3 regions of the Pseudomonas sp. 05N432 genome follow, and region 3 is predicted to be linked to each of the others. Evidence: predicted binding sites of a transcription regulator. Region 3 holds the regulator's gene; each other region holds the start of a gene.
The links. Region 3 encodes FliA, which starts transcription of late flagellar genes. Its sites were predicted from a motif close to CTAAAGTTTNNNNNNNNNNNGCCGNTAA; they were not measured.
Positions count from the first base shown of each region.

Region 1: the regulator FliA is predicted to act here: its motif matches at 1,677-1,704, upstream of motA (flagellar motor stator protein MotA).
Region 2: the regulator FliA is predicted to act here: its motif matches at 2,187-2,214, upstream of AC1DHT_RS10680 (methyl-accepting chemotaxis protein).

Region 1 covers NZ_JBFTMM010000018.1:202,514-205,739, reverse strand. The annotation lists gene rhdA (thiosulfate sulfurtransferase) at 1-24, opposite strand, end outside; gene AC1DHT_RS20825 (HDOD domain-containing protein) at 68-1,606, opposite strand; gene motA (flagellar motor stator protein MotA) at 1,773-2,624, shown strand; gene motB (flagellar motor protein MotB) at 2,628-3,226, shown strand, end outside.
Region 2 covers NZ_JBFTMM010000008.1:93,404-96,629, reverse strand. The annotation lists gene pnuC (nicotinamide riboside transporter PnuC) at 1-138, opposite strand, end outside; gene AC1DHT_RS10680 (methyl-accepting chemotaxis protein) at 421-2,055, opposite strand; gene AC1DHT_RS10675 (undecaprenyl-diphosphate phosphatase) at 2,353-3,183, shown strand; gene AC1DHT_RS10670 (DUF1294 domain-containing protein) at 3,180-3,226, shown strand, end outside.
Region 3 covers NZ_JBFTMM010000009.1:124,135-127,360, reverse strand. The annotation lists gene flhF (flagellar biosynthesis GTPase FlhF) at 1-188, shown strand, start outside; gene fleN (flagellar synthesis regulator FleN) at 303-1,133, shown strand; gene fliA (RNA polymerase sigma factor FliA) at 1,130-1,870, shown strand; gene AC1DHT_RS11890 (chemotaxis response regulator CheY) at 2,037-2,408, shown strand; gene AC1DHT_RS11885 (protein phosphatase CheZ) at 2,439-3,226, shown strand, end outside.

The sequences.
Region 1 (3,226 bases), on a different contig from region 3:
CGACAAGCCAGAGAAGTCAGACATGTGAGGTCTCCAGAGCACAAAGGGGAGGATTGTAGCGCAGGAACTACTGGCCGCGGTTGGTAAAGCTGTGCAGGGCCTTTTCGATGCACTGTGCGGTTTTACCAAAGGCTTGCACGGTGATTTCCGAAAAGGGACCGCCGCCCTGATCCGCCACGACCAGCATGATCACCCGGCCATTGTTGACCAGTGAGCGCAGCAGCAGGTGCTCGCCGCCGAACAGTGCCCGCAGGCTGGCAGGCAGCAAGGCTGAAAACTGTGCGTTGTTGGCTGGCGTCAGCCGCACCTGAGCCTGTTGCGAGAGCAGGCGTTGCAGCACGGTGCTCTGGCTGACCACAAAGTTCAGCGTCGCGGCTTCTTTAGGCAGGCCGTGAATCTGGTGCACGCGCAATTGGCTGTGCGTGCGATCAGCCATCAGAATCATCACCCGACGCATGCCGCAGGCAGCCAGCGCATCCCGTGCGGAGGTGGTCAGGTGCATGGCGTTGGTAAAGCGGCTCGGCTCCGCCAGCAGTTCTGCGCATTGCTTGCGCCACTTGGTCAGGTCTTCGGCGGTGGGGGCGGGCGCCGGAAGCTGGCCGCGATGAAGACGCCGCTCGTCCCACGGCCAGAGCAATGCTCCGGCGGGATGCCAAAGGTCCGGCATGGCGTGGTTACGGGCGCTGAGTGCCGCTTGCTGGTGCAGTTGCTGCTGGACCTCGTCCATCGGCATTTGCAGGTAGAGGCTGGTCAGAAACTGCCAGCGCAGGCAGTGAGGGCTGCTCCAGGCTTGCTGCGCCGATAACGCCAGACCGTTGGCCAGCAATACCGTGTTGGCGGGTTGATTGAGCCAGCGGCGCAGGGTCGGGTCGTCATCAAGTCGGTTTTGCTGGCGCAACGGGTGATCGGCATCGCGGGCGATATGCACGACTTTCGCCAGTTCGCGTTGCTCATCCAGCAGCAATCGATAGCCTTGTCCTACCCAGATTGGCAGACGCCAGACGTCCACCAGTGCCTGGCCGAGTTCCAGCAGGCGTACGCCGAACAGTTCTTTTTCGACCTTGCCTGCTGGCTCATGCTTGTGCAGGACCCGCAGTTCCCAGTCTTCCAGCAACTGCGGGAAGGTCAGGGCCAGTGGCCAGAACGGCGAGAGGAACAGCAGGCTACCCCAGTGGATGTCCTGCCAGAGCCGCGCCAGGCGACTGGCAAAAAAACCGTTGGCCTGTTGGGTCGCGTGCAGGCTTATCAATTGGAGTTGGCGCAGGGCCGGCGGGATTTCGTTCTCGGGCAGGGCGGGCAGGCGCGCGAGCAGTTCTTCGGTGCGCTTGAGACCGAGGCGATTGATCGCCACTTCCAGGTTCTCGCTGGGCTCGCTCATACTGCCGAGGGTGTGGCGATTGGCTTCGCGGATGACGCTGAGGGCCAGGGCCGGGCTGCCCTGCATCAGTTCGGCAATATCGCGCAACGAGCTGCGATTGTCGGCGATTGCCTTGCAGACGCGATCATGGCTGGCTCGCGGCACGGGCAAGGTCACGCCGTCGAGCAGCTTGACCCAGCTTTCGAGTGTGGTCGGTCTGGCAGTTGGAACGGTCGTTTCATTAGCCATGGTTGGGCGCGATCATCGTCTGCATTAAACACGCCCGGAGTGGGCCAAATTAGCTTTTCGCCTTAACTGGCTATAGTCTGGCGCAGTTTTGCCGATAAGTAGAAGAAGAGATTTTTTAACTTCCGAATATGACCTTGAACCCGACTTAAGTAAGTACCTTCTACCTATGGCTAAAATTATCGGCATCATCGTCGTATTCGCGAGCGTGCTCGGCGGATACGTGCTTTCCCACGGCAAGATTGCCGCCCTGATTCAGCCTTTCGAGGTGATGATCATCGGCGGTGCGGCGCTGGGTGCATTCCTTCAGGCCAACCCCGGCCACATGACGAAACACGTGCTCAAGAAATCCTTGGGCATGTTCAGTTCGCGTTTCAATCACACCTTCTACCTGGAGGTGCTGGGCCTGATCTACGAGATCCTCAACAAGAGCCGTCGCGAAGGCATGATGGCCATTGAGGGCGATATCGAAGACGCTGCTGCCAGCCCGATTTTTGCCAAGTACCCGGCGGTTCTCAAAGATGACCGCATGACCGCGTTCATCTGCGATTACTTGCGCATCATGTCGTCCGGCAACATGGCGCCGCATGAGCTTGAGGGTCTGTTCGACATGGAGCTGTTCAGCCTCAAGGAGGACCTCGAACACCCCTCCCACGCGGTCAACGGTATCGCCGATGCCATGCCCGGCTTCGGTATCGTTGCGGCGGTACTGGGTATCGTGGTGACCATGGCCTCGCTGGGTGAGGGCGATCAGAAGTCCATCGGTCTGCACGTAGGTGCCGCGCTGGTCGGTACCTTCTTCGGTATTCTCGCGGCCTACGGTTTCTTCGGTCCGCTGGCGCACTCCCTGGCTCACGATGCCAAGGAAGAGCTGAACATCTACGAAGCCATCAAGGCTTCGCTGGTGGCTTCGGCTTCTGGCATGCCGCCATCGCTGGCGGTGGAGTTCGGGCGCAAGGTTCTGTACCCGGCACACCGTCCGAGCTTCGCTGAGCTGGAACAAGCGGTTCGCGGTCGTTAAGTCATGGAGAATAATCAGCCGATAATCATCAAGCGCGTCAAGCGCTACGCCGGCGGGCATCACGGGGGCGCGTGGAAAATCGCCTTCGCTGACTTCGCGACGGCGATGATGGCGTTCTTCCTGGTGTTGTGGCTGTTATCCACCGCCACGCCAGAACAGAAGATCGCCATCGCCGGTTACTTCAAGGACCCGATCGGCTTCTCTGAAAGCGGTACGCCGTTCATTATCGACCTGGGCGGCACGCCGGTGCTGGCGCCGGAGAAAACCCTCAATCCCGAGGTCAAGTCCCAGCCGCAACCGGACAAGGTCACCGTCGATACCGAGCAGGTTGAAGGCATGGCCGAACAGGTCGAGCACGAGCGTCTGGAGCTGTTGCTGCAAGAGTTGCAGAACAAGGTCGAAGAGAACCCGCAACTGCAGAAGTTCAAGGATCAGATTCTTTTCGAAATCACCCCGGATGGTTTGCGCATCCAGATCATCGACTCCGAAAACCGGCCGATGTTCGACTCCGGCAGTGCACGCTTGAAGCCGTACTTCGAAGACATTCTGCTGGCCATGGCCGACACCATCAAAGCGGTGCCGAACAAGATCAGCATCGGTGG
Region 2 (3,226 bases), on a different contig from region 3:
CAGCTTCACCTCGAAAAAGATCCAACTGTAGAGCAGCACCATGGCCAGTCCGATCGGCCAGCACCAGGGGTTCTGTTTGACCGTCAACCAGACGGCAATCACGCCGAGTGCGGCGGCAAACAGTTCAAGCCCGGACATGAAGGATCCTTGGTGAAGTTGAAAAGGGCGCCGATTGTAACGCAGGCGAGGGGACTTGCCCGAATGCCCGCAAGTTAAGAAATTTCCGGCCAGGCACATTCCCTGTAGCAGCTGCCGAGCCCGCGAGGCTGCGTTCGGCTGCGAAGCAGTCGTGAACCCTGTCTCTACGGTTAACCTGAAGAAACGTGGTGTCCGGTTTTACGGCCGCTTCGCAGCCGAACGCAGCCTCGCGGGCTCGGCAGCTGCTACGGATCGTGTAGTCGCAGGGAGGTGTTTCAGTGTCTACACCCGAAACTGCTTGAGCAGGCCATTCAACTGCTCACTGAGTTCTTTCAAATGCACGCTTGCGACGCTTGACTGCTCAGCGGCCAATGCGGTGCTGTGGGACAAACCCGCGGCCTGGGTGACGTTTTGGTTGATGTCCTCGACCACATGCGCCTGTTGCAGGGTTGCGCTGGCAATCGAGGCGTTCAGGCCGTTGAGATTATTCAGTGCCTGGCCGATCGCGTTCAGGCTGGCACCCGCCAACCCGGCCTGTTCAATGGTCAGCTGCGAGGCGCGGCTGCTGTCGCCGATCACTTTGACTGCCGCCTCGGAATGGCTCTGCAAGCGCTCGATCATCGACTGGATTTCAGCCGTGGACTTTTGCGTGCGCTGTGCCAGCAGCCGGACTTCATCGGCCACCACGGCAAAGCCCCGTCCTTGCTCACCGGCACGGGCCGCTTCAATGGCCGCATTGAGCGCCAGCAGATTGGTCTGTTCGGCGATCGAGCGGATCACTTCGAGCACGCTGCCGATCTGCGTGCTTTCGGTGGCCAGGGTGCGGATAACCTCAACGGCTTGATCGATGGTGCTCGACAGTTGATCGATCTGCTGCAAACTTCCATCGATGTTCACTTGCCCCTGTTGTGCCTGCGCTTGCGCATCGCGCATTTCGCTGGCGGCGTGTTCGGCATTCCTGGCCACGTCCTGCACGCCATAGGTCACTTCATTGATCGCGGTCGCCACCAGTTCCATTTGTTGGGACTGTTGCTGGCTGCGCGCCTGGGCTTGGGCCGCATCGTTGCCCAAGTCGCTGGATGACTGCCCCAGGGCACTGGCAGACAATTGCAACTGAGTGATGACCCGGCGCAATTTTTCCGTGAAGGCGTTGAAATGCTGCGCCAATTCGGTCACTTCGTCCTGACCGTGGGTATCAAGGCTACGGGTCAGGTCGCTTTCACCGCTGGCGATATTGGCCATGGCGTTCACGGTTTCCTGGAGTGGGCGCACGATACTGCGCGCAATCAGGATCACCAGCAGCGCCATCAGCACGGCAATTGCGAGCCCGACAAACGATGTTTGCCACACCTGTGCGTAGAACTCGGCCTGCATGTCATCGATGTACACACCCGAACCAATGACCCAGCCCCAGGGTTCGAAGAGTTTCACATAGGAGGTTTTCTGGACGGGCGTGCTGGCACCGGGTTTCGGCCAGCGATAGTCGACCATGCCGGCGCCTTTGGCCTTGGCGATGACCACCATCTCGTTGAACAACGCGAAGCCGTCTGGATCCTTGATCGTGGAAAGGTTCTGGCCTTCGAGTTTCGGATTGGTCGGGTGCATGACCATCACGGGCGTCAGGTCGTTGATCCAGAAGTAGTCGTTCTGGTCGTAGCGCAATCCGCGCACCACGCTCAATGCCTGTTTCTGCGCCGCTTCGCGGGTCAGGGTGCCGGCAGTTTCCAGGTCGTGGTAGTAAGCCAGAATACCGCTGGCCGTCTGCACCACATGTTGGGTTTTCTGGGCCTTGGCCTGATAAAGGTCATCGTGGATCTGCTTGAGCATCAGCACACCCAAGGTCAACAGCATCAGCACAGCCACAATCAGGATGAGCCACAAACGACGGCTGATCGACACACTGCGCAAGCTATTCATAACCGTATTACTCCTGGTTTTTTCTTGTTCTTGTCATAAACGACCGCCAGCATTCAGGCACGCTTTTGCTGTTGAGCCAACCCTACTCAAGTCCAATTACGGCGCAGCGTAATTCAGGCATGTCTGATAGGATTTCGGCCGCGTCAGCAAAAACCTGAAGTTGCGCTGATTTTTCACGGGGTTTTACGGCTTCGCGTGGGTATCGTGCGTAGTGTCATTCGGTGACGCTGATCGCAGTGGACGCTTGAATTTGATTAACGAGGCATGCCTTGGAGGCATCGTTTCATTGGGGGATTGATGGATTTTTGGACCGCCGTTCAGGCTTTGATTCTTGGCGTTGTAGAGGGACTGACAGAGTTTTTGCCCATTTCCAGTACCGGGCACCAGATTATCGTCGCGGATTTGCTTAACTTCGGTGGCGAGCGCGAGAAGGCATTCAACATCATCATCCAGCTCGGCGCGATCCTGGCCGTGGTCTGGGAGTTTCGCCGCAAGATTCTCGACGTGGTAACCGGGTTGCCAACGCAGCGCAACGCCCAACGGTTTACCGTTAACCTGTTGATCGCTTTCATGCCGGCCGTGGTGCTGGGTGTGATCTTCGCCAATATGATCCACAAATACCTGTTCAACCCGATCACCGTGGCGACGGCGCTGGTGGTGGGCGGGGTCATCATGTTGTGGGCTGAGCGTCGCGAGCACACCGTGCACGCCGAAACTGTCGACGAGATCACCTGGAAAGATGCCCTGAAGGTCGGTTTTGCCCAGTGCCTGGCAATGATTCCCGGCACTTCGCGCTCCGGTTCGACGATCATCGGCGGCTTGTTGTTTGGCCTGTCGCGTAAGACCGCCACCGAGTTTTCGTTCTTCCTGGCCATGCCGACCATGGTCGGCGCCGCGGTGTACTCCGGCTACAAGTATCGCGACCTGTTTCAGGCCGCTGACCTCCCGGTGTTCGCCATCGGCTTCGTCACTGCGTTTATTTTCGCGATGATTGCGGTCAAGGGCTTGCTCAGGTTCATCGCCAGCCACAGCTATGCTGCGTTTGCCTGGTACCGGATCGTGTTCGGCTTGTTGATCCTGGCGACCTGGCAGTTCGGTTGGGTCGACTGGGCGGCGGCTACATCATGATTGAGCCACGCAATGGGCGCGGGATTCAAAACCCGCGTCTCAA
Region 3 (3,226 bases):
TCAGCCACGAATTACCTGTCGCTTATCTGACCGACGGGCCACGGATCCCGGATGATCTACATTTACCGCGCCGGCATCAGTTGGTCAGTCGCGCCGTTAGCGTGCAGATGCAGGAAGAACCCAGCGAAGAAGCCATGGCTGATATGTTCGCTGACCTCTACCACAGCCCGGCCAAGCGTGTCGGCTGAGGTAATAATGAATAGATTTGTATCTACATCGATGGCCTGCCATGCATTGTTCACAAGTGAGCGCGCAGCCAGTCATGTAGTCCGCGTCTAAGCAAGACAAGGTAAAGAACGAACATGGGCAGCATGCATCCCGTACAGGTGATCGCAGTGACCGGCGGCAAAGGTGGCGTCGGGAAGACTAATGTGTCAGTGAACTTGTCCCTGGCTCTTGCTGAGCTCGGCCGGCGCGTCATGCTGCTGGACGCCGATCTGGGGCTGGCGAACGTCGACGTCCTGCTGGGGCTCACGCCCAAGCGTACGCTGGCCGACGTCATCGAAGGCCGCTGTGAACTGCGCGATGTATTACTTCAGGGGCCGGGCGGAATTCGCATTGTTCCAGCAGCGTCCGGTACCCAGAGCATGGTTCACCTGAGCCCGGCCCAGCACGCTGGCCTGATTCAGGCATTCAGCGACATCGGCGATAACCTCGACGTATTGGTGATCGACACGGCGGCGGGTATTGGTGAGTCGGTCGTGAGTTTTGTTCGCGCAGCCCAGGAAGTATTGCTGGTGGTTTGCGACGAGCCGACGTCGATTACTGACGCCTACGCGCTGATCAAGCTGCTCAACCGCGATTACGGCATGAACCGCTTCCGCGTGCTGGCCAACATGGCGCAAAGCCCGCAGGAGGGACGAAATCTGTTCGCCAAGTTGACCAAGGTCACGGATCGCTTCCTCGACGTCGCCTTACAATACGTCGGTGCGGTGCCTTACGACGAATGCGTGCGCAAGGCGGTGCAGAAGCAGCGCGCCGTGTATGAAGCGTTTCCTCGTTCCAAGTGTGCGCTGGCATTCAAGGCCATCGCGCAGAAAGTCGATACCTGGCCGTTGCCCGCCAACCCGCGTGGGCACCTGGAGTTTTTCGTCGAGCGTCTGGTGCAGCAAACTGCGGGTCCGGTTCTATGACAGCCAGTGGTTACAACCTGTACAAGAAGTCGGCGCGTGACGCGCAGTACGAACTGATCGAGCGTTACGCGCCACTGGTAAAACGTATTGCCTATCACCTGTTGGCGCGCCTGCCGGCCAGTGTTCAGGTCGAGGACCTGATCCAGGCAGGCATGATCGGTTTGCTTGAAGTGTCGACCAAATACGATGCGAGCAAAGGTGCGAGTTTCGAGACGTACGCGGGGATCCGTATCCGTGGCGCGATGCTCGATGAAGTCCGCAAGGGTGACTGGGCGCCACGCTCGGTACACCGCAATACCCGGATGGTGAGTGATGCGATTCGCTCAATTGAAGCTAAAACCGGGCGTGACGCTAAAGATCACGAGGTTGCGGCCGAACTCCAATTGAGTCTCGACGATTATTACGGGATTTTGAATGACACCTTGGGCAGTCGCCTGTTCAGCTTCGACGATCTGTTGCAGGACGGCGAGCATGAAGGGCTGCACGAGGATGGCGCGAGTGCTCATCTCGAACCGTCGCGTGACCTGGAAGATGAACGCTTCCAGGCTGCGCTGGCGGATGCGATTGCCAACTTGCCGGAGCGTGAGCGACTGGTGTTGGCGCTGTACTACGACGAAGAGCTGAATCTCAAGGAAATCGGTGAGGTCCTGGGGGTCAGTGAATCCCGGGTCAGCCAGTTACACAGCCAGTGCGCAGCCCGTTTGCGGGGGCGTTTGGGGGAGTGGCGAGCGCGCTGACAGCAGTGTGGGGACACTGCGAACGAAACAGGCAGGGTGTAACGCTGTGCCGGTCTTCATCCGTTGTGCTCCAGACAGTCGTCGAGTGCTCTGCCTGATTGATTGAATGGCGTGTTCAGGTGCTGAACGCGTTTAAGACTGCTTGGAGGTCGAATTGGACAAGAACATGAAAATCCTCATCGTTGATGACTTCTCAACGATGCGGCGGATCATCAAGAACCTGTTGCGTGACCTTGGGTTCACCAACACGGTCGAGGCGGACGACGGTATTACCGCCATTCCCGTTCTCAACAGCGGGAGCATCGACTTTCTGGTAACGGACTGGAACATGCCTGGCATGACCGGTATCGACTTGCTGCGCCACGTGCGCGCCGATGAAAAGCTCAAGCACCTGCCGGTGCTGATGGTCACCGCCGAAGCCAAGCGCGAGCAGATCATCGAAGCCGCTCAAGCCGGTGTAAACGGCTATGTGGTCAAACCCTTCACGGCCCAGGCGTTGAAAGAGAAGATCGAAAAAATATTCGAACGCATCGGTTGATGTGCTGAGCCACTGCGCCACGGGGGAGCTATGGAGCAAAGAGAATCTTCACAGGGCGATTTCGAGTCGACCCTGAAAAAACACGCTCACGAACTGGTCGAAAGCCTTGAAAAGGGCAGGTTCGGTGACGCTGTGCAACTGATCCATGAGCTCAATCAGACCCGTGACCGTGGCCTGTACCAGGAGGTGGGCAAGCTCACTCGCGAGCTGCATAGCGCGATCGTCAATTTTCAGATTGACCCGAACATGCCGCAAGCCGAGGAAGTCTCACAGATCACGGATGCCACTGAGCGCCTGTCCTATGTGGTCAAGCTGACCGAAGCGGCCGCAAACCGGACCATGGATCTGGTCGAGAACAGTACTCCGCTGGTCAATGGCCTGAGCACTGACGCCCAGGCCCTGAGCGCGGACTGGGGGCGTTTCATGCGCCGCGAAGTCGGTGCCGAGGAATTCCGCGAACTGGCCCGGCGTGTCGACGGTTTCCTGACGCGTAGCGTCGAGGAGAGCCAGGTCGTCTCGGGCAACCTCAACGATATTCTGCTGGCTCAGGATTACCAGGACCTGACCGGTCAGGTGATCAAGCGCGTGACTCAATTGGTCACCGAAGTAGAAAGCAACCTGCTCAAGCTCGTGCTCATGGCCAGTCAGGTAGACCGCTTTGCGGGCATCGAACATGACCATGAAGCGATGCTGGCTGAAAAAGATCCGCAAAAACATCTCTCTCAGGGTGAAGGTCCGCAGATTCATGCCGATAAAAGAGAAGACGTTGTGTCCGGTCAGGACGATGTGGACGATTTGTTATCCAGCCTAGGATTTTA